DNA from 3 places in the Xanthobacter aminoxidans genome. Region 1 is predicted to be linked to each of the others. Evidence: riboswitches for the same ligand, from Rfam matches in the RefSeq annotation. Region 1 holds a riboswitch; each other region holds the start of a gene.
What was found. A riboswitch is a leader RNA that binds a small molecule or an ion and turns the genes downstream of it on or off. The one in region 1 is predicted to bind cobalamin.

Region 2: it holds a riboswitch for cobalamin, as region 1 does, so the genes downstream of both, V5F74_RS14995 (energy-coupling factor ABC transporter permease) here and V5F74_RS09000 (ribonucleoside-diphosphate reductase subunit alpha) in region 1, are expected to answer to the same signal.
Region 3: it holds a riboswitch for cobalamin, as region 1 does, so the genes downstream of both, V5F74_RS04840 (DUF1636 family protein) here and V5F74_RS09000 (ribonucleoside-diphosphate reductase subunit alpha) in region 1, are expected to answer to the same signal.

Annotation. Positions count from the first base shown of each region.
Region 1 is NZ_JBAFUS010000002.1:4,338-14,051, forward strand. Features, by position in the region: gene V5F74_RS08990 (isocitrate lyase) at 1-113, opposite strand, end outside; gene V5F74_RS08995 (short-chain fatty acyl-CoA regulator family protein) at 286-1,698, shown strand; cobalamin riboswitch at 2,256-2,453, shown strand; gene V5F74_RS09000 (ribonucleoside-diphosphate reductase subunit alpha) at 2,608-5,469, shown strand; gene V5F74_RS09005 (ribonucleotide-diphosphate reductase subunit beta) at 5,493-6,611, shown strand; gene V5F74_RS09010 (efflux RND transporter periplasmic adaptor subunit) at 6,838-7,956, shown strand; gene V5F74_RS09015 (multidrug efflux RND transporter permease subunit) at 7,956-9,714, shown strand, end outside.
Region 2 is NZ_JBAFUS010000002.1:1,266,308-1,276,021, forward strand. Features, by position in the region: gene V5F74_RS14975 (cation transporter) at 1-307, shown strand, start outside; gene V5F74_RS14980 (aldo/keto reductase) at 357-1,193, opposite strand; gene V5F74_RS14985 (hypothetical protein) at 1,341-1,718, shown strand; gene V5F74_RS14990 (DUF983 domain-containing protein) at 1,796-2,365, shown strand; gene V5F74_RS14995 (energy-coupling factor ABC transporter permease) at 2,426-3,109, opposite strand; cobalamin riboswitch at 3,147-3,388, opposite strand; gene V5F74_RS15000 (copper chaperone PCu(A)C) at 3,480-3,971, opposite strand; gene V5F74_RS15005 (hypothetical protein) at 4,122-4,571, opposite strand; gene V5F74_RS15010 (hypothetical protein) at 4,587-9,714, opposite strand, start outside.
Region 3 is NZ_JBAFUS010000001.1:1,057,438-1,067,151, reverse strand. Features, by position in the region: gene V5F74_RS04850 (MFS transporter) at 1-909, shown strand, start outside; gene glyS (glycine--tRNA ligase subunit beta) at 1,128-3,467, shown strand; cobalamin riboswitch at 3,682-3,878, shown strand; gene V5F74_RS04840 (DUF1636 family protein) at 4,076-4,444, shown strand; gene cobW (cobalamin biosynthesis protein CobW) at 4,441-5,475, shown strand; gene cobN (cobaltochelatase subunit CobN) at 5,479-8,832, shown strand; gene cobG (precorrin-3B synthase) at 8,829-9,714, shown strand, end outside.

The sequences.
Region 1 (9,714 bases):
TGCAGGCGGAGCTGGATGATGTCATCGACGCTCACGCCGCCCGGTGCCGTTCCGTCGGGAAACCGTGCATTCAGCTCGGTGGCGAGTTCGGCATAGCTTCTCGACGTCCCCATGGGTGTCTCCCTCTTCGCGTTTCGGCATCCGTCTGTCGGTCGCGAATTTTCTTGCGACCGGATCGTTTCCTCACAATATTTGCCGCCAGATCAGTGCGGAATGACTGAAAATGCGTGGATTTGCGAGGCCTTACGGTCAGGTTTGCGAAGTTTGCGAATTGGGGTGGAGCTGATGAAGAAGACCTTTGTCGGCGTGCGGCTCAAGCGGCTGCGGGAAGAGCGGGGCCTGACCCAGCTGGCGCTCGCCCAGGCCCTCGGGCTCTCTGCGAGCTACCTCAACCAGCTGGAGAAGAACCAGCGTCCGCTCACGGTGCCGGTGCTGCTGAAGATCAACGAGATCTTCGGCGTGGACGTGCAGCTCTTCTCCGAGGGAGAGGAGGGGCGCCTCGTGGCAGACCTGCGCGAAGTCTTCACGGATCCGCTCACGAGCGAGCATGTGAGCCTTGCCGAACTGAAGGAAGTGGCCTCCGCCATGCCGGCTCTGGGCCGTGCGGTTGTCGCGCTCAATCGACGCCTGCGGCATGCGGTGGAGCGGGCGGATGCCATGGCGGGAGAACTCGGCCTCGGCTCTGGGGGCATGGCGATGCCGGCGGCTCTTATGCCTTATGAGCAGGTGCGTGATTTCTTCTACGCCCGTCACAATTATTTCGCCGAGCTGGACGACGCGGCCGAACGACTGGCGCAGGCGAGACAGCTCATCCCCGGCGACATGGCCGAGGGCCTCGCGCGGTATATGGACATGCGTCATGGCGTGCGGATCGAGCGCGCCGAAGACGAGGCGGCACAGCGCCGCTTTCTGCCCGGTGAACGGGTCCTGCGCCTATCCCGCCGGCTCGACGATGGTCAGCGGGCGTTCCAGATCGCCACCCAGCTTGCTTTCCTGGAGCAGGGCGCGCTGATTGAACGCCTTGCCGAAGAGGCATCGGCGGGCGTGAAGGAAACCCGAGCGCTCACACGGATCGGCCTTGCCAATTACTTCGCCGGCGCATTGCTGATGCCGTACCGCGTCTTCGTCGCCGCGGCGGAGCAGGAGCGTTATGACATCGAGCGTCTCGGCGCACGGTTCGGCGTCGGCTTCGAGACGATCTGCCATCGTCTTAGTTCGCTGCAGCGCCCGGGAGCGACGGGCGTGCCCTTCTTCTTCATTCGGGTGGATCGGGCGGGAAATATTTCGAAGCGGCAGTCGGCGACCGATTTCCATTTCTCCCGGGTGGGTGGCACCTGCCCGTTGTGGAACGTCTACGAGGCATTCGCCCAACCCGGAAGGATTCTCACCCAGGTGGCGCAGATGCCCGACGGACGCACCTATCTGTGGATCGCTCGTACGGTGCATCACTCCGCCGGCGGCTATGGTGATCCGGGGAAGACCTTCGCCATCGGCCTCGGATGCGACATCCGCCACGCCGGACGGCTGGTTTACTCCAAAGGCCTCGCTCTGGATGATCCCAGCGCGGCCATTCCCATCGGTGCAGGATGCAAGGTGTGCGAGCGGCCGTCATGCCCGCAGCGTGCCTTCCCGCTGATCGGCCGCCTTCTGACGGTGGATGAGAATAGGAGTGTCTTCACGCCCTACTCCGAGGGGTGACAGGGCGAGGGATATTCTGACCTCCAGCACCCGATCACACCGATGGTTGGGCCCTATCCGGTTGAAGAATCGGGTTCCTTGCGTGTGACCGCTCCTGTTCCCCATCGGTCATCGATGGAGCGCAAACATCGCAGGCTGACAGGGCCATCGGGTTCGGGCGCGCGGCGGCGGCGGTCTGCCGCGCGCCAATTTCTCCGGGGTCTGGTGGCCCGGTGACGTCTTTGTTCGCGGGACCAACCCGTGGACAAGGTCCGTTGAGGCGAGGCATCATGGATGCCGGTGACCTTGTATTTCATGAGCCGATCGGGCACCCGATGCGCGTCAGCCTGGAGCCCATGCGCGACATGATACGGCGCCCGGGAAATCTGCGGCCGCACGCGAGAGTAGATCGCGTGGGAGAGCGTGCCAATCTTCGGCACGACGGCCGCCGGTGGGCATTGCGAGGGGTCAAACAGGCTGCGGGAAAATCCCCGTAGGTCGCACCTCCGCCGTCAGGTCCGTCCGTGCGGGAGGGGACTCCGCAGGCGCAAAGTATTGACATTGCCGCCGCAATAGCCACTAAATCTGGTGGTCACGGTCTCTCGACTCGCAAGATCGAGAGCTAAGAGGGAAGCCGGTCCAAAGCCGGCGCTGCCCCCGCAACTGTAAGCGGCGAGTTCTTGTTCACCCATGTCACTGAGGCCCCATGGCCTTGGGAAGACGGACAAGAATGATGACCCGCGAGCCAGGAGACCTGCCGCGACACCAGTACGTCCACGGGCGGGGTGTCCCGGTGAGGCGCTTGCTGCGGGTGGCGTGCGCCTCCCCCTGTTTCGGCATGCGTCCGCCTGCTCTCCGTCCCCACATTCATCGGGGATGATGATGCCAGCGACCGCCGAACGCCATGCCAATGGCAGCTACAGATTTTCCATGCCGGCCCCTGATGTTGAAGCGGTCGCCAGCGCGCCCGGCTATCAGCTCATCCGCCGCAATGGGGCGGTCACGCCGTTCGATGCCGCCAAGATCGCGGTGGCCCTGACCAAGGCGTTCCTGGCCGTGGAGGGACAGTCGGCTGCCGCGTCCCGCCGCATCCACGACATTGTGGCGGGGCTGACCGACCAGATCGTGGCGAACCTCACCCGGCGTCCCGACGTCGGACGCACCTTCCATATCGAGGATGTGCAGGACCAGGTGGAACTGGCCCTCATGCGCGGAGAGCATCACAAGGTCGCCCGCGCCTATGTGCTCTATCGCGAGGCGCGGGCGCGGGAACGCGCGAAGGCCCTCGCCGTGGTGCATCCGGGCGGTGATGCCGCCGCCGTGCTGCATGTGAGAACCGCCGACGGCGCATTGGTGCCGCTGGATGCCGCCCGCCTTTCGACCGTCATCGGCGAGGCCTGCGCCGGGCTCGACGGCGTCTCGGCCGTGGCAGTGCTGAACGAGGCGCGACGCAACCTCTATGACGGCATCTCGCTGGATGAACTGGCGCAGGCGCCCATCCTGGCGGCGCGCACGCTGGTGGAGACCGAGCCGAACTATTCCAAGGTCAGCGCGCGCCTCCTGCTGGACAAGCTGCGCCGCGAGGCCCTGAGCTTCGTCGCCGGTCGGCCGGAACAGGCGACGCAGGCCGAGATGGCGGAGCGCTACGGCGATTATCTCGGCGCCTATGTGAGGACCGGCATCGCCAATGACCTGCTCGATCCCGAGCTCGGTCGCTTCAACCTTTCCCGGCTGGCTGCCGCCCTCAAGCCGGAGCGGGACCTCGCCTTCGACTATCTGGGCTTTCAGACGCTCTACGACCGCTATTTCCTGCATGTGCGCGGTACGCGCTTCGAGCTGCCGCAGGCCTTTTTCATGCGCGTCGCCATGGGCCTGGCCTTGCGCGAGATCGACCGGGAGGCGCGGGCGATCGAATTCTACGATCTCCTCTCCTCCTTCGACTTCATGGCCTCCACGCCGACTTTGTTCAATGCTGGGACGCTGCGCGCCCAGCTCTCCTCCTGCTTCCTCACCACGGTGGCGGATGACCTGGACGGCATCTTCAAGGCGGTGAAGGACAATGCGCTGCTCGCCAAATATTCCGGCGGCCTCGGCAATGACTGGACCCGGGTGCGCGGCCTCGGAGCCCACATCAAGGGTACCAATGGCGAGAGCCAGGGCGTGGTGCCTTTCCTGAAGGTGGCGAATGACACCGCCATCGCGGTGAATCAGGGCGGCAAGCGCAAGGGCGCGGTCTGCGCCTATCTGGAGACCTGGCATGTGGACATCGAGGACTTCCTCGATCTGCGCAAGAACACCGGCGACGAGCGCCGCCGCACCCATGACATGAACACCGCCAACTGGGTGCCGGACCTGTTCATGGAGCGGGTGGAAGAGGACGGCCCGTGGACCCTGTTCTCCCCCGATGAGGCGCCCGATCTCCACGACCTTTACGGCCCCGCATTCAAGGCCGCCTATCTCGCCTATGAAGCGCGGGCCGCGCGGGGGGAAATGAAGGTCTTCAAGCAGGTGCGGGCGCTCGATCTGTGGCGGCGCATGCTGACCATGCTGTTCGAGACCGGCCATCCCTGGATCACCTTCAAGGATCCGTGCAATATCCGCTCGCCCCAGCAGCACGTGGGCGTGGTGCATTCCTCCAATCTCTGCACGGAAATCACGCTGAACACCTCGGATGACGAGGTGGCGGTCTGCAACCTCGGCTCGGTCAACCTGTTCTCCCATATCGCCGATGGCCGCCTGGACATGGAGAAGCTGGCGCGCACGGTGCGCATCGCCATGCGGATGCTGGACAACGTCATCGACATCAATTTCTACACTATCCCCGAGGCGCGCCGATCCAACCTCCGGCATCGTCCCGTCGGCCTCGGCATCATGGGCTTCCAGGATGCGCTTCAGGCGCTTCGCCTTCCCTACGGCTCGGACGCGGCGGTGCGTTTCGCGGATGAGAGCATGGAGGCAATCTCCTTCCATGCCATCTCCGCCTCGGTGGATCTCGCTGCCGAGCGCGGGCGCTATCCGAGCTTTGCGGGCTCGCTCTGGTCGCAGGGCATCCTGCCCATTGACTCCCTCGAACGGCTCGCCGAGGCGCGCGGCGGTGCGGATTTCGACCGGTCCCGGACACTCGACTGGGACAGCCTGCGCCAGCGGGTGGTTGCCACCGGCATGCGCAATTCCAACTGCATGGCCATCGCGCCCACGGCCACCATCTCGAACATCTGCGGTGTCAGCCAGTCGATCGAGCCGGCGTATCAGAACCTCTATGTCAAATCGAACATGTCGGGCGACTTCACCGTGGTGAACGCCGCTCTCGTCCATGACCTGAAGGCGCGCGGACTCTGGGACGAGGTGATGGTTTCAGACCTCAAATATTTCGACGGGAGCCTGGGCGAAATCGCCCGGATTCCGGACGACCTGAAGGACCTCTACGCCACGGCCTTCGAGATCGACCCGGCCTGGCTCGTGGAGGCGGCCGAGCGCCGGCAGAAATGGATCGATCAGGCCCAGTCCCTCAACCTCTACATTGCGAGCCCTTCCGGCAAGAAGCTCGATGAGCTCTACCGTCTGGCCTGGAAGCGGGGGCTGAAGACGACCTACTACCTCAGGTCGCGCTCGGCCACACATGTGGAGAAGTCCACGCTCAAGGGCACCGACGGCAAGCTCAACGCCGTCGCCGCCACGGTTCCGCCCGCCGTAGCGGCTTTCCCCGCAGCCATTTCCGGCGAAGCTGTCGACAGCGAAGCGTGGGGCAACGCCTGCGCCATCAACGACCCCACCTGCGAAGCCTGCCAGTGACCGGCGGACAAGGACAAGAAACCATGCTCGACTGGTCTGACACCAAGCCACAGCCCGCCATCATGCCCGGCATTCCGGCCGGTCCCTCCGAAGCCACCGGCCTCGGGGAGATCGATCGCAACGGCGCCCGCGTCACCGTGGACGAGAAGCGCATGATCAATGCGCGCGCCGACGTGAACCAGCTTTTGCCGATGAAGTACCATTGGGCATGGGAGAAATACCTGTCCGGCTGCAACAATCACTGGATGCCCACCGAGGTGTCCATGCAGGCGGATATCGCGCTGTGGAAGTCACGCGACGGCCTCACCGAGGACGAGCGGCGCATGCTGAAGCGCAACCTCGGCTTCTTCGCCGCCTCCGAGAGCCTGGTGGCGAACAACATCGTGCTCGCCATCTACCGCCACCTCACCAATCCCGAATGCCGGCAGTATCTGCTGCGACAGGCGTTCGAAGAGGCGATCCACACCCATACCTTCCAGTACATCGTCGAAAGCCTCGCCCTCGATGAGGGCGAACTGTTCAACATGTATCGGGAGGTGCCCTCCATCACCGACAAGGCGGCGTGGGCCCTCAGTCACACCCGGAGCCTCGACGATCCGGAATTCCGCACCGGCACACCGGAAGCGGACCAGAAGTTCCTGCGCGACCTCGTCGCCTTCTACGTGGTGTTCGAGGGCATGTGGTTCTACACGGGGTTCGCGCAGATCCTCTCCCTCGGCCGCCGCAACAAGATGGTCGGCATTGCCGAGCAGTATCAGTACATCCTGCGCGACGAGAGCATCCATCTGAACTTCGGCATCGACGTGATCAACCAGATCAAGATCGAGAACCCGCACTTGTGGACCCGGGCGTTCCAGGACGAGGTGCGCGGGATGCTGAAGGATGCGGCAGACCTCGAGGCGGCGTACGGCCGGGACACCATGCCCCGCGGCCTGCTCGGCCTGAATGCCGCGCTCTGTGAGCAGTACATGCGCTTCATCGCCAACCGGCGCTGCGCGCAGCTCGGCCTCGCCCCGGTGTTCGCAGAGGCGGAGAACCCCTTCCCGTGGATGTCGGAGGCCATGGACCTGAAGAAGGAGAAGAACTTCTTCGAGACCCGCGTCATCGAGTACCAGAACGGCGGTGCGCTCGCCTGGGATTGAGCGGGATTGCCTCCCGCCGCGGCGGTGATTGTCGTGACGCAGGACAACGGCCGCGTCGCGTGCGCCACGTTCTCCATCTCCCACGCCCGCGGCATGACACCCTGCCGCAGGCGAATTCCACAATTCTTTGTCCATCGTAATCTTTAGGCAATGACGCTGCGTAATAGCCCAGCCCATGAAAACCGATCTTCCTCGCCGAGGCCTTGTGCGGTCCCGGTGCTACCCCATGATTCTAGCAGGGGCGCTCGCCTTGGCGGCCTGCGGGGAGAGCCAGCCTGCGGCTCCTCCCGAACCCGTCAATGTCTCGGTCGTGCAGCTGAGGCCCGAGGCCGTTACGATTCATGACGTGCTGCCGGGCCGGGTCGCGGCCTATCGCGTCGCGGAAATCCGGCCGCAGGTGGGCGGCATTGTCCAGCACCGGCTGTTCCGGGAGGGGAGCGAGGTCGCGGCGGGCCAGCCACTGTTCCAGATCGACCCGGCCGCGTTCGCCGCGGAAGTCGACATGGCGGCTGCGGTCCTGCGCCGGGCCGAGGCGGTGCTCGACCGGGCCGAGGCGCAGGTGAGGCGCGTCGAGGCGCTTCTCAAGACCAACACCGCCACCCAGCAGGCGCATGAGGATGCCATCGCCGCGCGCGCTCAGGCCGCCGCAGATGTCGCCCACAGCCGGGCGGCGCTGGAGCGGCGGACGCTCGATCTCGGCTTCGCGACCCTCCGCGCGCCCATCGCCGGGCGCATCGACCACGCGCTTGTGAGCGAGGGCGCGCTGGCGACCCCCGGCAGCGCTTCGCCCCTCGCCATCGTGCAGCAGATCGACCGGGTCTATGTCGATCTGCGCCAGCCGGCGCGGCACCTGGAGGCCCTGCGGCGGCTGGCGCGGGCCGACGGCGCGGATGCGGGCGCGGTGGACATCCTCTCAGCGGACGGCGAGGCCTTTCCTGTGGTCGGACGGCTGCTGTTCTCGGGGGTCAGCGTGGACCCCGGCACGGGCGAGGTGATCCTGCGCGTCGAGGCAGAAAATCCCGGGCGCCTGCTGCTGCCGGGCATGTTCGTGCGGGCGCGGCTGCTGCGGGAGAAGCGGCCCGAGGCCCTGCTGGTGCCGCTGCAGGCGGTGCAGCGCGATGGCAACGGCATGGAACACGTCAGCATCGTCGAGGACCCCGGCCGGGTGGCGCGGCGCGAGATCGTGACCGGCGCGCAGATCGACGGGCGCATCGTCGTCGAGCGCGGGCTGCGTGCCGGCGAGCGGGTGATCGTGGAGGGGCAGGACCATGTCCAGCCGGGCGCCCAGGTGACCGCCTTGCCGTGGCAGCGCGAGCGTGTGGCGGATGCGGAGCCGCAGCGCTGATGCCCGCCTTCTTCATCGACCGGCCGGTCTTCGCCTGGGTCATCGCGATCGTCATCGCGCTCGCCGGGGCCATCGCCATCCCGCAGCTTCCCACCGAGCGCTATCCCGCCATCGCGCCGCCCAGCATCAGCATCTATGCGACCTACCCCGGCGCCTCGCCGCAGACGATGAGCGACGGGGTCATCAGCCTGATCGAGCGTGAACTTTCGAGCGTGCGCAATCTCCTGTATTTCGAGAGCGCGACGGACACGTCCGGCACCGCCACGATCACCGTGACGTTCAAGCCCGGCACGAACCCCGATCTGGCGCAGGTCGACGTGCAGAACCGCCTGAAGACCGTGGAGCCGCGCCTGCCGCAGGCGGTCCGGCAGCTTGGCCTGACGGTCGAGGCGGCGGCCTCCGGCTTCCTGCTGCTGGTGGATATCATCGCCCCCGGCGGGGCGTATGACGAGGTGACCCTCGGCGACTATGCCGTGCGCAACGTCGCCGACGAGCTCAAGCGCGTGCCGGGTGTCGGGCGTGTCCAGCTCTTTGCGACGGAGCGCGCGATGCGGATCTGGATCGATCCCGTCAAACTGTCGGCCCACGGAATCACCTTCGGCGATGTCACCACCGCAATCGCGCAGCAGAACGTGCAGATCGCGCCGGGCGCCCTCGGGGCCGAGCCGACCACCGCCGGCCAGCGGGTCACGGTGCCGCTGGAGGTCGATGGACGGCTGAGGACGCCCGAGGAGTTCCGCGCCATCGTGCTGCGCGCCCATCCGGACGGATCGACCCTCACCCTCGGCGCGGTCGCGCAGGTGGAGCTCGGCGCGCAATCCTACGCCTTCGCGACCCGCTCCAACGGCAAGCCGGTGGCGACGCTCGCGGTCCAGCTCGCGCCCGGCGCCAACGCGGTGACGACCTCATCGGCCATCGCCGCGCGGATGACGGAGCTGGTCAAGGCAATGCCGGAGGGGATGGGGTTCTCGATCCCCTTCGACACCGCGCCCTTCGTGCGCGTCTCCATCGAGAAGGTGCTGGTCACGCTGCTGGAGGCCATGGCGCTGGTCTTCCTGGTGATGTTCGTGTTCCTGCAGAACGTCCGCTGCACGCTGATCCCGGCGATCGTGGCGCCCATCGCGCTGCTCGGCACCTTCGCGGTGATGCTGGCGGCGGGCTATTCCATCAACGTGCTGACCATGTTCGGCATGGTGCTGGCCATCGGCATCATCGTCGACGATGCCATCGTGGTGGTCGAGACCGTCGAGCGGCTGATGGCGCAGGAGGGGCTCGCCCCGCGCGAGGCGACGCTGCGGGCGATGGGCGAGATGAGCGGGGCGGTGGTCGGCATCACGCTCGTGCTCTCGGCGGTGTTCGTGCCGATGGCGCTGGCGGGCGGCTCGGTCGGCGTCATCTATCGGCAGTTCGTGCTCACGATGGCGGTGTCGATCCTGCTGTCGGCCTTCCTTGCCCTCACGCTCACGCCGGCGCTCTGCGCGACCATGCTCCGGCCGGTGCGGGAGCGCGGGGAGAAGCGGGGCGTCTTCGGCTGGTTCGACCGGCGCTTCGCGGGGCTGACGCGCGGCTACGCGCGCGGCGTCGCCCGGCTGGTGGGACGGCCCTGGCGGATGATGGCGGGTTTCGCGGTGGTCGTGATGCTGCTCGGCCTCGCCTTCGCGCGGCTGCCCTCGGCCTTCCTGCCGGAGGAGGACCAGGGCTATTTCCTGACCTCCATCCAGCTGCCGCCGGACGCGACCGCCAACCGCACGCGCGAGG
Region 2 (9,714 bases), 1.3 Mb from region 1:
CGGCGCCATGATCTCGGAAGCCCTGCCGGACCTTCTCGACCGGGCGCTGGCCGAGCCGCTCCAGATGAAGGTCAACGCCGCACTCGCCGCCTACTTCGATCGCTACGAGCAGCTCATCGGCGTTCGGACCCGCAAGTCCGGCAATGTCGCCCATGTGGAGATCACGGTGGGCTTTGCGCCCGGGCGCACCATCGCCGACGTCAGCTCGGTGACGCAGGGCCTGCGCCAGACACTGACCGCCGCCATACCCGACGCCGACGTGGTGGTCATCGCCGCGCCCTACGATCCGGACGCGCGAACGGCCTAGAGCATCTGCATTTTCACGCGAACCGGCATCCACTTCGCTTGAAAGTGCTTCAGAGCATCTCCAGCCCCACCTTGCGGCGCGGCGGGGGAAAGGCCTTGTCGATGGCGGCGAGGTCTTCGGCGTCCAGCACCAGATCGCGCGCGGCGGCATTCATCTCCACATGCTCGACGCGGCTCGCCTTGGGGATGGCGATGACGTCCCCGCTGCGCATCACCCAGGCGAGCGCCACCTGGAACGGGTCCACGCCGTGCTTCTTCGCCACGGCGCCCAGCGCCCCGCCACGCGGCAGGCGGGCCTGCTCGATGGGGCTGTAGGCCATGACCGGGATGCGCGCGGCCCGCATTTCCGGGAACAGGTCGAATTCCGGCCCGCGGCGGCCCGGGTTGTAGAGCACCTGGTTGGCAGCGCAGGCAGTGCCACCCTTGGTCGCGAGCAGTTCCTCCATGTCGTCCGTGTCGAGGTTGCTCACGCCCCAGAGGCGGATCTTGCCGGCTTTCTGGAGCGCCTCGAAGCCGGCGATGGTCTCGGACAGGGGATGGTTGCCGCGCCAGTGGAGGAGATAAAGGTCGATCACGTCGGTCTTCATCCGCTTCAGGCTGCGCTCGCAGGCGGCGGCGACGCCGGTCCGGCTGGCGTTGTGGGGATAGACCTTGCTGACGAGGAACACCTCGTCCCGACGCCCGGCAATGGCCTCCCCCACCACCTCCTCGGCACCGCCGTCGGCATACATCTCCGCCGTATCGATCAGGGTGAGGCCGAGGTCGATGCCGCGCTGCAAGGCCTTCGCCTCGGCGGAGCGGGCGGTGGAACGCTCGCCCATGTACCAGGTGCCCTGGCCGAGGGCGGGCACGGTCTCGCCATTGGGAAGGGTCACGGTCTTGGTCATGGGCGGTTCCTCGGGCTTCGTTCCGCTGGCTGGTCGCGGGCGACCATAACGGCTGCTTCAGGCAGGTCCAGAGCCGGCCTGCGGCAGGGAGACGCTGCGTAGATTCACGCGCTTGACCCCTTCTGCCGCGTTGCACACAAGCGGAGCATGGGCATCGGTTTGGGATTCAAGGGCTTGCGGGTGGCGGCTGCAGCACTTTTCGTGCTGGCGCAGCTGACGCTCGGGTTTGCCCATCAGCCTGTCGCCCTGCCCTCCTCCGAAGCACCGGTCGATCTTGCGGCCTATGCGCTGCCGGACGGCACGCTGCCGGACCTCTGCCTCAATGGCGCAGACACCGGAACGGTTCTCAAGGCCCATCCCTGCGACGCCTGTGTTCTGACCTCGGCGCCCGGCCTTGCCGTGGAGCCGCAACCCGCGCTCGCGGCGCCCGATGGCCGGCGCATCGCGCACCTCCCCGCGCGCTGCGAACGCCGGCCGGCCGAGCAAGCCCGCGGCGCCCAGGCGCGTGGCCCTCCCGTGACGTGACCCAAAGCTGAACCGGCGCGGGAGCCTCCCGACGCCTCCGGTCCCTGCCGCCCATGCGGCCCTTCGGGTTTTCGTTCATGTCAGACACGCAATCTCACGCGTCTTCGGAGGCGCTCGCGCGCGCCCGCGCCGCCATGTCGGCGGAATTCGGCACCGTCACCCGCACCGCGTTCGATCCGGCGCGCGGCGCGCCGCGGCGGCTCTATCACACCAACGGCTTCAACCCACCCCGCCCCATCGAGGCGGCGGCGCGGCGTGGCTGGTCCGGGCGTTGCCCGGCCTGCGGCGAAGGTGCCCTGTTCGGGCGCTGGATGCAGGTTTCGGACTCCTGCGCGCACTGCGGCGAGGCGCTGGGCCATGCCCGCGTGACCAATGCCGTGCCGGTCCTGGCAATCCCGCTGGCACTGCTGGCCGGATCACTGGTGGGCGGCATTCTGGAGCTTATCAGCGAGCTCCCGCTGGCGCTCGAGCTTGCGGCCAGCGAACTGGTGGCGGTGGCGGCCGCCTTCCATGTGCTGCCCCACGCCAAGGGCCTCGCCGTTGGCCTTGCCTGGGCGAACCATGTGGGCGGCTTCGATCCGCTCCGCCATCTGGTGCCGGACCCGGAAGCCCCAGCCGCCCTGCCCCCACAGGTCGAAGCCCCCTGAAACGCAGAACGCCGGCGGGAGCACCGCCGGCGTTCTGTTATCCGAGGGTTGCGGGCGCGATCAGGCCGCGTCGTAGAGCCGGCGCTCCAGCAGCGGGTTGCCGCCCTTGAAGGCGCCATGCAGCGCCTTCGCGGCCGCAAGCACCGCAAGGTCCACCAGCGGCTCGACGATGATGACGAGCATGTAGGCGCCACCAAAGGTCGCCACCGAGGCGATGTTCTCGGATGCGAAGCCCTGGCCATAGACGGCCCAGAACGCCACCCAGCCGACGATGCCGGCCTGATAGGTGGTGGAGAGCGCGAGCGCCTGCCCGTACTTCAGTTCCACATAGGGCGTGCCCGGCGCCACGATGCGGCGCGCGACGGCGGCGACGCCGAACAGCGGCACCAGCAGGGTCGTCACGTTCATCCCGTACTGGGGCAGGTCGAACGGCGCGAAGAACAGGCCCTGGACGAGCAGGCCGAAGGCGAGGCCAAGCGCCGCCGGAGCCGCGCCGAACATCAGGAACAGGGTCGAGCCGAGAATGAGGTGCACTTCCGAGACGCCCACCGGATAGTGCGGCAGCACCTCGAAGAAGCTGAACACCAGCGCGGTGGTGGCGAGGGTGCGGCCGGCCAGCGAGAGGACGCCGCGCTCGCGCGCCGCCTCATAGGCAAGCTTCAGGGCATAGCCGCCGGCGGCGGCCGCCGTGACATAGCTGAGGCCGATCTTGGCCCCGTCCACGAGTCCGGGTTCGATATGCATGCTGGTCTCCGTTGCCGTCTCACCCGACGGCCCGAGGGTTATCATCATGCGATCGGCCGGTCTCCTGACTCGCGGGTCTACGCTCACCCCCGCCTTCCCGGCCGGCCCTAGGGGCTGTGGCCAGTGGCATACTGGAAGATCGCTCGCCGCTCACAGTCGCGGGGGCGGTTGGGGCTTCGGGCCACCCCGGCGGATTTACGCGCAGGTTCAGGCCCTACCCCATTCCCGTTTCACTCCGGATGCCGTGGCAACCGGAGCACCGTTCGCACGTGCAGCAGGCACCGAACACCTCCGCGCTGTCAAGCGATCCCGGAGGCGAAACGCGCCGGTACCTTCCGGACCGGCGCATCGTGCGCGTGTGTTTCCCGCCTCAGTGGCCGGGATGGGCGCTGCCGGAGGCGCCGAGGCCCTCCACCGTGAACTTCACGGGCACGCTGCCGGCCTTCTCGAAGGTCAGCGTGCCGTCCACAGAGGTGCCCTCCTTGAGCGGGGACTTCAGGTCCATGAACATGATGTGGTAGCCGCCCGGCTTCAGCTCGACGCTGCCGCCGGCCGGGATGGTGAGACCGTCCGGGATGGGCCGCATCACCATGACGCCGTCCTTCATGGCCATCTCGTGGATCTCGACCCGGCCGGCGAACGGCACGGTGGCGGAGATGAGGCGGTCGGGCGCAGCGCCGGTGTTCTTCACCACCAGATAGCCGGCGGCGACGCTGGCGCCGCCCGGCGTCGCACGCGACCAGGGATGGTCGATCTGCAGCGAGCCGGCCTTGTAGTCGTGCGCCACGGCAGCGCCCGTCAGGGCGACGGTGGCGACGGCAGCGGCCATCACGGCACGGCGGGCGAGATGGAAAATGGACATGGGTGCTCCTTGGTTGCGCCAATGGGGCTTCTGCCCCATGGCGGGATGAACCTGCTGGTTGGACTTGATGAGCCGCCCGCCACCCGAGCCGGACACGCAATGGCGTGGCCGCGCAGGCGGGGCAGATTCGGCCTTCGAAGGCGTCAGGGGTCAGGCGCCGAGGGGAGGACCCTGCGAGGACCGCGGCTCGCGGCGGTCGCGACCACTTCCCTCTGCGACGGCAACGGCTGCCCGCTCGGAAATCGCGGGGGTCGCGACAGGACGTCCGGCGTCGGCGGCAACCGGGAGGATCGGCGCCAGAGAATGGAAGGCGCAGAGGGCGCAGCAGACGGAATGGTCTGCCTGCGGCGACTCCGGGGTGTTGTCCGGAACTCCGGTGCTGCGGGCGCACAGGGCACTGCCGCCGGGCGCGCTGGCCATGGCCGTGCCGGCGGAGCGCTCGAGCGCGATGCCCGCGACGAACAACTGCAGCACGAAGGCATAGGCAAGCCAGACGCAAAACGCGCCGCGCCCCCACCCTGCCTCACGCCACCTCGCCACCCGCTGCTCCCGGACCTCGATCACCGGCCGGCATGTTAACCGCCCGGCGGAGAAAGTCATCCGGTGCCGCCGCCCTCAGAAGTGGACGGCGAAGCGCGCCATGCCGCGCTGGGACAGGAAATCCTGGCCGACATTAAGGCCGTACTCCACCTTGATCTCCAGATTGTCGCGGGTAACGGCCTGCAATCCGAGGTCGAGATTGCCCAGCACGTCGGGCAGCGGCGTGGAGGTGACAAAGTTGCCGGCAGACAGCGGCGCCCACAGGAAGCGCGCCGTCGTCTGCCAGGCATCGTTGGAGGCGAAGGACGCGCCGAGGGTCATGTAGGGCCGCAGCACCACCCCATCCGGCAGGTCCATCCGGCCGCCGAACTCCACCGCCGGGGTGGCGACGAAGGTGGTGAGGCTCGATCCCTGCAACGCCAGCTCGGCTCCCGTGCGGCCGAGTTCGCTGAAGCCCGGCATCTCCACGTGAATGAGGTCGAGGTCCACCCTCGGCCGCACATAGTAGTTGGCGAACGAGAATTCGTAGGACGCCCGCAGCCGACCGGTGACGTTGTAGACATCGGAATTGCTGGTGGCCTGGCCTCCGGCGATGCCGATGGTCCGGGTGTTGTCGTAGGAGACCCAGCCGGCATCCACGGCCGCGGAGAACAGCCAGGGGCCCCACTGCCGCTTCAGGGCGACGCCGATATCGCCGCCGTTGCCGCTCGCCGAGAACCAGCCGCTGGGGCTGGACACCGACGACTGCTGGTAGGCGCCCGACAAGGCGAGGAACCAGTCCGTGGCCAGCTCGTGCTGGACTCCCGCCTGGAAGATCAGGCTGTCCGAGGCATAGCCCTGCATCTGCGAGGTGGTCGTCTGGCCGGTGTGGTCGTAGATGATCCGCGCCCAGGCGCAATTGTCCTCCCGCAGTTGGGTGCTCGATGCCACGAACACGGGGCAGCTCAAGGTGCGGTCGAGGAAGGCCTGACTCTCGCCGATGCGCAGCCCCGCCGGGGCCTGGAGCAGTTGCGGGGAGAGCTGGCCCAGCGCGCTCTGGTAGGCCAGTGCCGAATTGATATCGATGAGGCCGTTGAACACCTTGGACATGCCGCCGACATCGCCAGTGTCCCACACCCGCTGCAGGCTTCCGCCGACGGATGCCTCATTGCCCGACAGCCACACGCCCTTAGGCAGGAAGTGGGCGATGGGGCTGATGGTCAGCGAGGTATCGTCGGCATGCACCGCCCAGCTGTAGGCAAGGCCGCTGTCCTTCGCCACCGCCGTGCTGGTCAGCTGATCCGCGACGAAGATGGTGTAGGAATCCTTGGGTGCGATGCTGGTCGCGCGCGGGTCGATGGTGCCGCTGAGGGTGGCCCCGCCGACGACGCGGATCTGGTCGTTGCGCGCAGAGGCCGAATCCACATCCACCTGCAGAACGCCGTCAGAGCCGAGACCCCCGGCGATGCTGGTGGTGGCGATCACGCCCAGCCCGCCGGGATTGACCGTACCGTGGTTGATGAAGCCCGGAGCGCCCGGCCCCGCACCGAAGGTGGCGGTGAAGGTGGAGGTGTCCCCCGCGGTCTTGACGACTGTGCCGGAATTGAACGTCGCGCCCGCCTCGTTGACGAGCCCGTTGGTGCCCCCGCCGAGATCGACGCTGCCGTTCAGCGTGCCCCTGTTGATGACGCTGTCGTCGCCGACGCCGGCCGCGATGGCCATGCCGCTGAGCCCGGAGACCGTCGCGCCTTGCGCGATGGTGACGGTGTTCTCGGTGCCGCCCGAAAGGACGATGGCAGCGGTGCCCGTGCCGCCCCGCACCACGCCGCCATCGGCGATGAGGATCTGAATCTGGCCGTTTCCGCTCGCCCCGAGGCTCTGCGCGAAGATGGCCGGCGAATTGTCGCCGGTGGCGATGGCACTGCCGGAGACCAGCACGGTGACAGGTCCACCGGTCCCCGCGCCGCCGGCCGTGCCGAGGCCAACGCCTCCGGCAGTCGCCGCAAGGCCGCCACCGCCGCCGATGGACTGGGCCACGATCACCGGCGCGTTGTCGCCCCGTGTCGTGGCCGTGCCGGTGAGGGAGACGTAGATGGCGCCGCCGTTGCCCGAGCCGCCGCCGCTGCCCTGGATGCCGTCCTGGTTCGAGAACACGGCGCTGGCCGCCGAGCCGCCGATGCCGCCGCCGCCACCCACCGACTGGGCGAAGATGGCCGATGCACCGGTGCCGGAGGTGACGATGGTTCCCGCAGCGAGGGCGTAGATGTTGCCCCCGTTGCCGCCCTGCCCGGCCGATCCGCCGAACGCGACGGCGCCGGTGGCATCGGCCGAAGACGTGCCGCCGATGCCGCCGCCGCCGCCGATGGACTGCGCGAGCACCCCGAACGCGTTGTCACCGGAGGTGCGGATCACCGAGCCGGCGGCGAGATCCAAGGTGACGGTGCCGCCCTCACTGCTGCTGCCGCCATCGCCGCCCAGGGTCAGGGCGAGCGAGTGGCTGCCCGATGTCTTGGTGGAGCTGGTGGCGGCGATGCCGCCGCCACCGCCGATGGATTGCGCCAGAACGCCGATGGAAGCATCGCCCGACGTCTGGATGGTGCCGTACACGTTGCCATAGACCTTGCCGCCGGCGCCGCCCGCACCGCCCGAGGCTCCGAGGCCCACGGTCGCGGAGAAAATGCCGTTGCCGGAATCGGTGGCCACGGTCGAGGCCCGCCCGCCACCGCCGCCGATGGACTGAAGCACCATGCCGTTGGCGAGGTCGCCGCTGGTGACGATGGTGCCCTGCTGCGTGACGTTGACGGTATCGCCCTTGCCCGCCACGCCACCGGCACCACCGAGGGAAAATGTGGCGGCGATGGTGTTCTGCCCGCCGTTGGCGACGCTGTTGGCGACGGAGGCATTGCCGCCGCCGCCGCCGATGGACTGCGCCAGAACGCCGTCCGAGCCGTCACCCAGCGTCTGGATTACGCCGTTGATGCCGATGGTGACGTTGCCGCCATTGCCACCGCCGCCGCCCGAGCCGCCCAGGCTGGCGGTCACGCTCGCTTTGCCGCCGGTGTCGCCGCCGGAGGACGAGGCGACAGAGGCCTTGCCGCCGCCACCGCCGATGGACTGGGCGAGGATGCCCGCGGAATCGTGCCCCTTCGTAACGAGGTGGGAGGTCTCACCGCTGCCGAACAGGACCTCGACTTTGCCGCCATATCCGCCGCTGCCGCCGCTGCCGCCCACGGTCGTGGACAGGTCGAAGCTGTTGCCGCCCTTGCCGTCCGCGGTGGATTTGCCGGCGCCGCCCACGCCGCCCGAGCCGCCGATGGACTGGGCGACGATGGCGTCGGCCGCATCGCCCGTCGTGACGATGGTCACGGTCCCCGTTGCGGTCACGGAGACCTGGCCGCCATGACCGCCCGCCCCGCCCGTGCCGCCGACGATGGTCCCCACCGCGATCTTGCCGCTGGTGGCATTCTGGGCGCTGCCGGCCGCGCCGCCGCCGCCGCCGATGGACTGCGCGAGGATGGCGCTCGCCCCGGTGCCGGCGGTGAAGATGTCGCCCGTATTGGAGACCGACACCGTGTTGCCGTATCCGCCCTGGCCACCGCTGCCACTCAGGGACAGGGTGACGGCCGCCGTGCCGCCGGTGCCGCTGTTTCCCGTCACCGCGGCCGAGCCGCCGCCGCCACCGATGGACTGCGCCAGGATGCCGTGGCCGAAATCGCCGCTTGTGACGAGCGTGCCGGAATTGTTCACGGTGGTGAGGCCGCCGTTGCCCCCGCCCTTGCCGCTACCGCCGAGGCTGGCACCGAGATTGAGCTGCGCGCTCTGGCCCGATGCGGTCGAGACGGTTGACACCGCATTGCCGCCGCCGCCGCCGATGGACTGCGCGACGATGGCGCTGGCGTGGTCGCCGGAGGTCTGTACCCGTCCGGCGTTAACCACGGTGGCCGCGCCGCCGTTACCGCCGGTCGCGCCGCTCCCGCCGAGCGTGGCAGAAACATTGGCCGCGTCCGCACCCGAGGTGGTGGAGGAGGCCGCGCCGCCCTTGCCGCCGCCGCCGCCGATGGACTGCGCGACCAGGCCGTTGGAGCCGGTGCCCACGGTCACGATGGCGAAGGCGGTGGCGCTTGGGTCGGCCCCGGTGCCGTTGGTGATGATGGCGGAATAGCCGTTTCCGGCGCTGCCGCCCCCGCCGCCGATGTCCACCGACAAGCCGAGACCGTTGCCGCCCTTGCCGTCGGCCTTGCCCGTACCCGAGCCGGCCGAACCGCCGCCGCCACCGATGGACTGCACGAGAACGGCATCCGCCGCGTCGCCGGTGGTGATGATCCTGCCGCCGCCGCCGGTCGCGGACAGGGTCGCAGTGGCTTGCCCGCCATTGCCGCCCCCGCCGCCGGAACCGCCGAGCACGGCGCCGATGCTGATCTTGCCGGAAGCGGCATTGTCGGCGCTGCCGGCTGCGCCGCCGCCACCGCCGATGGATTGCACGAGGATGCCGGTGGCGCCCTGCCCGGTCGTGTAGACGCTGCCGGAGGTGGAGACCGAGGCCAGCTCGCCGTCGCCGCCACTGCCGCCCGACCCCGCCAGGGTCAGGTTGACACCTGCCGTGCCGCCATTGGCGGCTCCAGCCGAAGTGCCCGACTTGCCGCCGCCGCCACCGATGGACTGCGCCAGGATGCCGTAGCTGAAATTGCCGAGGGTGAGGATGGTTGCGCCGTTCTCGACGGTGGCGGTGCCGCCCGTGTTGCCGGAGCCGCCACTTCCGCCCAGCGTCGCAGTCACGGTCGCGTCGGCCTTGGTGCCGTCCGCCGCAGTATGGGAGGCGAGCGCGATGCCGCCGCCGCCGCCGATGGACTGCGCCACGATGCCGGAGGCATGGTCGCCGCCGGTCACGATGGTGCCGCCGACGGTGGTCACATAGGCGCCGCCGCCAGAATTCCCGGAACCGCCGTTGCCGCCAATCCCGACCGTCAGGCCGACGGTGGACGAGGAACCTTTCGCGGCGCTTGACGACGTTGTGGCGCCACCCTTGCCGCCGCCGCCGCCGATGGACTGCGCGACGAGACCGTTGGAGCCGGTGCCGAGCGTGGTGATGGCGACGCCCTGGGTGGTCGCGCTGCCGTTGTTCACGTTCACCGTTTCACCGTGGCCGCCAGAGCCGCCGCCGCCACCCACCGTGACGTCGAGGCTGGCGCTGTTGCCGCCGGCCCCGTCCGCCTTGCCCGAGCCG
Region 3 (9,714 bases), on a different contig from region 1:
ATGCTGCGCCTCGCGCAGGGGCTGTCGGTGGGCGGGGAATACATGACCTCCGCCGTCTTCCTGGCGGAAAATGCGCAGCTGCGCTGGCGTGGGGCGGTGACCTCGCTGGTCATCGTCGGCTGCAATGGCGGGATGCTGCTGGGCTCGGCGGTGGGGGCGCTCGTCTCCGGCCTCATGTCGGCGGACGACCTCGCCGCCTGGGGCTGGCGCATTCCCTTCCTGCTCGGCTGCCTGCTCGGCGGCTTTGCCCTCATCCTGCGCCGGACGGTGGCGCGCGACGTGAAGCCGGTGCACCGGCCGACCCTGCCGGTGGTGGAGGCCTTCCGCGAGAGTGGCGGCGGCATCCTCAGGGCGACGCTCATCAACATCGTGCTGGGCATCGCCTATTACCTCTCCTTCGTCTATCTCGCGACCTGGCTGCAGCAGCAGGACCATTTCACCCCCCATGTGGCGCTGGAGCTGAACGCCGTGAGCATGGCGGTGGTGATGGCGGGGTGCTTCGGCTTCGCCGCGCTGTCCGATCGCATCGGCCGCAAGCCGCTCATCGTCGGCGGATTCCTGTGCCTTGCCGTGTTCACCTGGCCGCTGTTCCTGCTGCTGGGTTCCGGCTCGGCCGGGCTGGCGCTGCTGGGGCAGCTCGGTTTTGCGGTGATCGTCTCCATCTATGGTGGACCCATGGCGGTGGCGCTGGTGGAGATGTTTCCCCGCCACACCCGCTGCACGGCGGTGGGGCTGAGCTGGAATCTCGGCCTCGGCCTCGGCGGCGGCACGGCGCCCATGGTGGCGGTCTTGCTGGTGAGTCTCACCGGTGATGCCATGGCCCCGGCCTTCTTCATGATCGCCGGCGGCGTGGTGGCCTTCCTCGCCGCGCTGGGGCTCACGGAGATGCGTGGCCGCTCCCTCGACTGAGCCCGCCCCCTCGACGCGGCGGCCGAAAGGCACTAGAGCACGCGCCAATCAGATTGCATCGCAATCTGATTGGATCACGCGTTCTCTTCCCTGAGTTTAGAGCGCGATCCGGGCGGATTGTTTCAATCCGCCCGGATCGCGCTCTAGCACAGGCCGCGAAATTCACCCGCCGCGCGCAAGCGCCAGCCTCCCCGCATGGGGAGGACGAGCCCGAACCGATGCCCGATCTTCTGCTCGAACTTTTCTCCGAGGAAATCCCCGCCCGCATGCAGGCCCAGGCGGCCGACGCGCTGAAGAAGCTCGTCACCGACGCACTGGTGGAGCGCGGCCTGCTCTACGAGGGCGCGAAGGCCTTCGTGACGCCGCGCCGCCTCGCGCTGGCCGTGCACGGCCTGCCCGGCCGTCAGGCCGACCAGCGGGAGGAGAAGAAGGGGCCGCGCGTGGGCGCGCCCGAGCAGGCGGTGGCCGGCTTCCTTAAAAGCGCGGGTCTGGCCTCCCTCGATCAGGCGACCATCCAGTCCGACCCCAAGAAGGGCGATTTCTACGTGGCCGTGGTGGAAAAGCCCGGCCGCGCCACAACCGAGGTGGTGGCCGAGATCGTGCCGGACATCATCCGCAAGTTCCCCTGGCCGAAGTCCATGCGCTGGGGGGCCGGCACGCTGCGCTGGGTGCGCCCGCTCCATTCCATCGTCGCCACCTTCGGCGCCGAGGGGGATGAGCCGGAGGTGGTGCATTTCTCGGTGGACGGCATCGAGGCCTCCAACGTCACCCGCGGCCACCGCTTCATGGCGCCCGAGCCTTTCACCGTGAAGCGGCTGGACGACTGGATGGCGAAGCTGGAGGCCGCCAGGGTGGTGGCCGACCGCGACCGCCGCAAGGAAATCATCCTCAACGACGCCAAGGACCTCGCGCTCGCCGCCGGCCTTGAGCTGGTGGAGGACGAGGGCCTGCTGGACGAGGTGTGCGGGCTGGTGGAATGGCCCGTGGTGCTCATGGGATCGTTCGAGGAACGCTTCCTCGACATTCCGGACGAGGTGATCCGCGCCACCATCCGCGCCAACCAGAAGTGCTTCGTGCTGAAGGACCCCAAGACCGGGCGCCTCGCCAACCGCTTCATCCTCATCTCCAACCTCGTCGCCTCGGACGGCGGCGCGGCCATCGTCGCCGGCAACGAGCGGGTCATCCGCGCCCGGCTGTCGGACGCGAAATTCTTCTGGGACACGGACCGGCTGAACGGCCTCGCCAGCCGCATGCCCAAGTTCCAGTCCATCACCTTCCACGAGAAGCTGGGCTCCCAGGCCGAGCGCATTGAGCGCATCGTCCGCCTCGCCAAGGAGCTGGCCCCCAAGGTGGGTGCGCCGGTGGCGCTGGCCGAGGAGGCCGCGCTGGTGGCGAAGGCGGATTTGCTCACCGAGGTGGTGGGCGAATTCCCCGAGCTTCAGGGCCTCATGGGCCGCTATTACGCGCAGGGCGAGAACCTGCCGGCTGAGGTCGCCGCCGCCTGCGAGGAGCACTACAAGCCGCAGGGTCCGAACGACCGTGTGCCGACCGCGCCGGTCTCCGTGGCCGTGGCGCTGGCGGACAAGATCGACACGCTGGTGGGCTTCTGGGCGATCGATGAGAAGCCGACCGGGAGCAAGGACCCCTATGCGCTGCGGCGGGCGGCGCTGGGGGTGATTAGGATTGTGCTGGAGAATGGGATTCGGTTGAGGTTGGTTGATGCGGTTGAATTCCAGGCTCGAGCTTTTCGAACTCAAACCTACGTAAAACGAGCTGAGAACGCTGGGTACAAGGCGATTTTTTCAAGAGTCGGTTTGGGCGATGCGATGGAGATGATTTGGCCGGATGAAATTATGGGAGGGACATTGCCGCCTATGTCCGAGGCCATCTCTATCATCCGTTCCACTCCCTCAAACAAAGAGCTTTATCTAGGAATCGTTTCTGAGGGCGAAATAGACAACGAACGTCCGATCTATCAAGTGAGCGGTCCTTCAAATCCCCGAACGATTGCAGACCTCCTCTCATTTCAGAGCGCCGACCTCCTCGCCTTCTTCGCCGACCGCCTGAAAGTCTACCTCCGCGACCGCGGCGCCCGTCACGATCTCGTCGATGCCGTCTTCGCCCTCGAAGGGCAGGACGACCTCCTCCTCGTCGTCCGCCGCGTGGAGGCGCTGGCCGCCTTCCTCGCCACCGAGGATGGCAGGAACCTGCTCGCCGGCTATCGCCGCGCGGTGAACATCCTGCGCATCGAGGAGAAGAAGGACGGCCGCGCCTTCGCCGGCCCCACCTCCGCCGCGCTGCTCAAGGAGCCGGCCGAGGAGCACCTCGCCGCCGCCATCGAGGACGTGAAGGCCCGCGTCTCCAGGGCCGTCGCGGCCGAGGATTTCGAGGCCGCCATGACCGCGCTGTCGGACCTGCGCCAGCCGGTGGATGCCTTCTTCGACGCCGTGACGGTGAACGACGCCGATCCCGCGCTGCGCGAGAACCGCCTGAAGCTGCTCGACGAAATCCGCGCCGCCACCCGCGGCATCGCCGATTTCGACCGCATCGAGGGGTAGGGCGCCCCGGCCGACTGCAACGCAGCGCAGCGGAGTGGAAGGAGAGCCGGGGGCCAGCGCAAGGAGCCTCCGCGCAGCGGGCAAAGCCCGAGACCGCCGGATATTGAAGCGCCTGCGGCGGTGCCTTGCGCTGGGCCCCGGCTCGGCGCTCCGGCTTCGCCGTCGCTGGTCCGGGGTTCTACGCCCTCATTTGACAATCCCGCCCGCCACTGCCTTTAGTGGCGGCGTCGAAGGTCCCGTGGTCCCACACGGGCGTAAAAGGGAATGCGGTGCGGGGAGACCCCCCAATGCCGCGGCTGCCCCCGCAACTGTCGGCGGTGAGCCCCTGCCAGACGCCACTGGAGCAATCCGGGAAGGCGGCGGGGGCGGTGAACCGCGAGCCAGGAGACCTGCCTTCGACGAGGTCCGCGCCGGGCGGGGTGCTCCGGTATTGCGTCCCTTCGAGCCCGTGCGCGCGGGCGCTCGCACCCGTGGACGTTTCGGTGGAGCGCGGCGCGATTCCCGACAGCACAGCACCCGAGCCGGGCGGCGACAGCGCGGAAGCCGGCTGCGCGCCCCAAGCTGCGCCAGAAGCCGCGCGCGAAACCGCCCCCGCCGTCACCCTCCTCATCTGCACCACCTGCCGCGCCCCCGGCAATGACGCCCCACCCGACGCCCAGCGTGACGGCGCCCGCCTCCTCGCCTCCGCCTGCGCCGCATCCCTCCCCGAAGGCGTCGCGGTGGAAGGCGTCGCGGTCGAAGGCGTTTCCTGTCTCGCCAATTGCAAGCGCGCGCTCTCCGCCGCCATGGTTCGCCGCGATGGCTGGACCTATGTGTTCGGCGACCTCTCCCCCGACAGCGCCGCTGACCTTCTCACCGGCGCCGCGCTTCTCGCAGGCTCGCCAGACGGCCTGATGCCCTGGCGCGGCCGGCCGGATGCTCTCAAGCGCGGCATGGTCGCGCGCATTCCCCCGCTTTTCCCCAAGGAGACCCGATGACCTCCCTCGCCCGCGTGCCCTGCACCATCGTCACCGGCTTCCTCGGTGCCGGAAAGACGACGCTGATCCGCCATGTGCTGGAGAATGCCGGCGGCAAGCGCCTCGCGGTGATCGTCAACGAGTTTGGCGACGTGGGCATCGACGGCGAGATCCTGAAGGGCTGCGGCATCGAGAGCTGCGACGAGGGCTCCATCGTGGAACTGGCCAACGGCTGCCTGTGCTGCACCGTGGCGGATGATTTCGTGCCGGCGCTGGACCAGATCCTCGCCCGCGCGCCGAAGGTGGATCATATCCTCATCGAGACCTCCGGCCTCGCGCTGCCGAAGCCGCTGGTGCAGGCCTTCCAGTGGCCGGCCATCAAGGGCCGGGTGACGGTGGACGGCGTGATCGCGGTGGTGGACGGCCCGGCGCTGGCGGAAGGCCGCGTCGCCCCTGATCTCGCCGCGCTGGACGCGCAGCGGGCCGGGGACGAAAGCCTCGACCATGACGATCCCGTGGAAGAAGTGTTCGAGGACCAGATCGCCTGTGCCGATCTCGTCATCCTCTCCAAGTCCGATCTGCTCGATGCGGCCGGATTCATCGCCGCCGAGAAGGCGGTGGCCGGCGCCCTGCCGCGCGCGGTGAAGCTGGTGCGATCCTCCGGCGGCAAGGTGGATCTGGCCGTGCTGCTCGGCCTCGGCGTCGGCGCGGAAGACCTGATCGACACCCGCCGCACCCATCACGACGACGAGGAAGACCACGACCACGACGAGTTCGAGAGCATCGTCCTCGCCTTGCCCGAGATCGCCGATCCCGCCGCGCTGGCCGCCCGCGTGGTGAAGGCGGCGGAGACGCCGGACGTGCTGCGCGTGAAGGGCTTCGCCGCTGTGGAAGGCAAGCCGCTGCGCCTGCTGGTGCAGGGCGTCGGCCCGCGCGTGTCGCACCATTTCGATCGCGCGTGGGGCGCGGGCGAGGCGCGGCGCGGGGCGCTGGTGGTCATCGGCCTCAAGGGCTTCGACCGCGCGGCGGTGGAACAGGCCATCCTCGGCTAGCCCATGCACATCCTCGCCACCACATCGACGAGCATGGAGGAGTTGGCCGAGCCGGTCGACCTCGCCCAGCCGCCCGGCGACATGGTGGCCCTCTCCTTCACCGACAGCGATCTCATCGCCCTCGCCGCCGCCTGGCGGGCGCGCGGCGGTGCGGTGCCTAGCCTGCGCCTCGCGCGGCTGAAGGATCTGCGCCACCCCATGTCCGTGGACCTGTGGGTGGAGAAGATCGCGGCCAAGGCGAAGGTGGTGCTGGTGCGCCAGCTCGGCGGGCTGGATTGGTGGCGTTACGGCGCCGAGCAATTGGCCGCCACGGCCCGCGCCCGTGGCATCGCCCTTGCGCTGCTGCCCGGCGAGGACCAGGACGACCCGCGCCTCGCCGCCCTCTCCACGCTGCCGCAGGATACGCTCGCCCGCTGGCTCGGCTATTTCCGTGCGGGTGGGCCGGCGAACATGGCGGCCCTGCTCGCCGCCATGGGCGAGGCGGCGGGCTTTCCCGCGCCCCATGCCATCCCCGTGCCGCACCCCGTGCCGGCCACCGCCTTCCACCGCCCCGGCGCCGGCCTCGCGACGCTGGAGGAGGTGCGTGGGCGGGACAAGGGCAGGGAAGGGGAGGGGCGGCCGAACGCGCTCATCCTCTTCTACCGCTCCCAATGGCTCGCCGCCGACACCGCCGCCGTGGATGCGCTGGCTGTAGCGCTGGAAGCGCGGGGCATCGCCGCCCATTGCCTGTTCGTCCCCAGCCTCAAGGCGCCGGAGGCCCGCGCGGCCGTGCGGGCGGCGACGGCGGCGCTGGACCCCGCCATCCTCCTCACCACCACCGCCTTCGCGGCCGGCGATGCGGCCGAGCTGTTCCCGGAAGGCGGCCCGCCGGTGCTACAGGCGGCGCCCGCCACCACGGCGCGGGAGGCGTGGGCGGGGAGCCCACGCGGCTTCTCGGCGGCGGACCTCGCCATGCACGTGGTGCTGCCGGAGTTGGACGGGCGCGTGCTGGCCGGCGCCCTCTCCTTCAAGGATTTCGCCCCGCCCGACGCCGACCTCGCCTTCACCGCCGCCATCAACCGGCCCGAGCCGGAGGCGGTGGCCCATGTGGCCGATCGCGCGGCGGCGCTGGTGCGCCTCGCCGCCACGCCCCGCGCGGAGCGGAGGCTGGCGCTGATCCTGCCGGACTATCCCGGCGCGGAAGGCCGCGCCGGCTATGCGGTGGGCCTCGACGTGCCCGAGAGCGCGCGGCGGATGCTTGGGACGCTCGCGGCGGCCGGCTACGGCGCCGGCCCCGTGCCCGACGATGCAAAGGCGCTCCTTGCCGCGTTCCAGCCCGAACCGGCGCTGACGCTGGACACCTACCGGGGCCTCTTCGCCACCCTGCCGGAGGCCGCGCAGGCCGCCGTCACCGCCGCCTGGCGCGCTCCGGAGGACGATGCGGATGTCGTCGATGGCGCCTTCCGCTTCCGCCACGCCCGTTCCGGCACTATCACGCTCGCCTTCGCCCCCGATCGTGGTGCGAGCCTCGATCGGCGGGCGGATTATCACGACGCCAGCCTGCCGCCCCGCCACGGGCTCCTCGCCTTCGGCCTGTGGCTGCGGGAAGGGCTGGATGCCCACGCCGTGGTCCATCTCGGCGCCCATGGCACGCTGGAATGGCTGCCGGGCAAGGCGGTGGCGCTCACCCCGGCCTGCTTTCCGCAGGTGGTGATGGGGGCGCTGCCGGTGGTCTATCCCTTCATCGTCTCCAATCCCGGCGAGGCGGCGCAGGCCAAGCGCCGGCTCGCCGCCGTCACCATCGGCCACCTGCCACCGCCGCTGGCTGCCGCAGGCCTCAGCGAGGCCGAGCAGCGGCTGGAGCGGCTGGTGGATGAATATGCGCAGGCCGACGGCCTCGACCGCCGCCGCCGCGAGCGCCTCGCCGCCCTCATCGTCGAGACCGCCGCCGAGACCGGCCTTGCCGCCACCGCCGGCGTTTCCGCAGGCGCCGATCCGGACGAGGCGCTGCGCCGCATCGATGCGTGGCTGTGCGACCTGAAGGACCTCGCGGTGAAGGACGGCCTCCACATCTTCGGCGCCACGGCCGAGGGCGAGGCCGACCCGCTGCGCGCCGCCTCGGCGGAGGCGGAAACCCGCGCGCTGCTGACTGCCCTCGACGGCCGCTTCGTGCCCGCCGGCCCGGCCGGTGCTCCGGCGCGGGGGCGGCGGGATGTGCTGCCCACCGGGCGCAATCTCTTCACCGCTGATCCGCGCACGCTGCCCACCCCCACCGCCTGCGACCTCGCCCGCAAGGCGGCGGACGAGGCGGTGCGCCTCATTCTTCAGGAACAGGGCGACTGGCCCCGCGCGCTGGTGCTGGACTTGTGGGGCAGCGCCAGCCTGCGCACGGGGGGCGAGGAGATCGCCCAGGGCCTCGCCTTCCTCGGCTGCCGGCCGGTGTGGGAGGCCGCGACCGGCCGCGTCACGGGGGTGGAGGTGCTGCCGCCCGCTGTGCTCGGCCGCCCGCGCATCGACGTGACCTTCCGCATCTCCGGCCTGTTCCGAGACATCTTCCCCGCCCAGATCGCCTTGCTGGATGCCGCCGTGCGCGCGGTGGCGGAGCGCGACGAGGACGCTTCGGAAAACCCCCTCGCCGAGGCCCGCCGCAAGGGGGAGGACCTGTCCCGCCTGTTCGGCTCCGCGCCCGGCGCCTATGGCGCGGGCATCGAGGCGACCTTGCAGCGCGGGGCGTTCGAGACGCGGGAAGAGCTGGGCCACGCCTATCTCGCCGCCGCCTCCCATGCTTATGGCGGCGCGGACGGCACCGCGCGCCCGGCGCCCGGCCTGTTCGCGGCGCGGCTCGCCGAAGCGGATGCGCTGGTGCATGGCGCTGACGATGCCGCCCGCGACCTCCTCGACGGCAGCGAGGATGCCGCCTTCATGGGCGGCTTCGCGGCGGCCGGCGCGGCGCTGGGGCGCTCGGCCCATCTCGTCGTGCTCGACACGACCGATCCCGACCGCCCCCGCGCCCGACCGCTCAAGGAAGCGCTGGCGCGGCTGGTGCACGGGCGCGTCTCCGCCCGCTTCATCGCCGGGCAGATGCGACACGGCCCCCGCGGCGCATCGGAGCTGGCGGAGACGGTGGACCGCCTCGTCGCCTTCGCCGAGACCACGGAGCAGGTGCCCGCCGCGCTGCTGGACCGCCTCCACGCGGCCTATGTGATGGACCCTGAGGTGCGCGCCTTCCTGCTCGCGCAGAACCCCGCCGCCGCCCGCGCGATTGCCCGCCGCTTCGCCGATGCGCGGCGGCGCGGCCTGTGGCATGCACGGCGCAACGATCTCGACAGCGATCTCGACGCCCTCCGCGCCGAAGCCGGCCGGGAGGCCGCGGAATGACGCCGATCCCCCCCACCCGTCGCGGCGCCTGCCCGGCCTTCCTTGCGCCCATGGAGACCGGCGACGGCCTCATCCTGCGCCTCGTCCCCTCCGATGGCCGGCTCTCGCCAGTGCAACTGCGTGGGCTGGCCGACGCTGCCCGCCGCCTCGGCAACGGGATGATGGAGGTGACGGCGCGCGGCAGCCTTCAGGTGCGCGGGCTGACCGCCGAGACCGTTCCGCTGCTTCAGGATGCGGTGGTCGCGCTCGGCATCACGCCGCGCCTCGGCCTCGCGGTGGATGTCTCGCCGCTGGGCGGGATGGACCCGACCGAGATCGCGGACGGGCATCCACTCGCCGCCGCGATCATCGCCGGGGCGCAGCCTCTGGCGGGGAAGCTGGGGCCGAAGGTGTCGGTGGTGGTGGAGGGCGGCGGCGCCGTCAGCCTCGCCGCGCAGAAGGCGGATGTGCGCCTCGTCGCAGCTTGGCCGGGACACTGGGCGCTCACCATCGGCAATGGGCCGGCCCGCGTGCTGTCCGAGGGCGACGCGGTGGCCGAGGCATTGGCCGCGCTCGCGTCCATCGCCGCCTTGGGTCGTGCGGCCCGCGCCACCGATCTGCCAGGATGTGGCGGCCGGGCGCGCGTGGCCGAAGCCGCGCCGCCGCTGGGGCGCATTCCGCTGGCCGATGGCACATTGGCCTTCGGCTTTGGCCTGCCCTTCGGGGCGGGTGATGCCGCGCAGTTCGAGGCCCTTGCCGAAGCGGCGGAAGCGACCGGCGCGCGGGACCTGCGCCCGGCACCCGAGCGCACGCTCCTCGCCACCGGGCTTTCGCCAGCCGGTGTCGATGCCTTCGCCGCGCGCATCGCCGCCCTCGGCTGCATCACCGCCGCGAACGATTCCC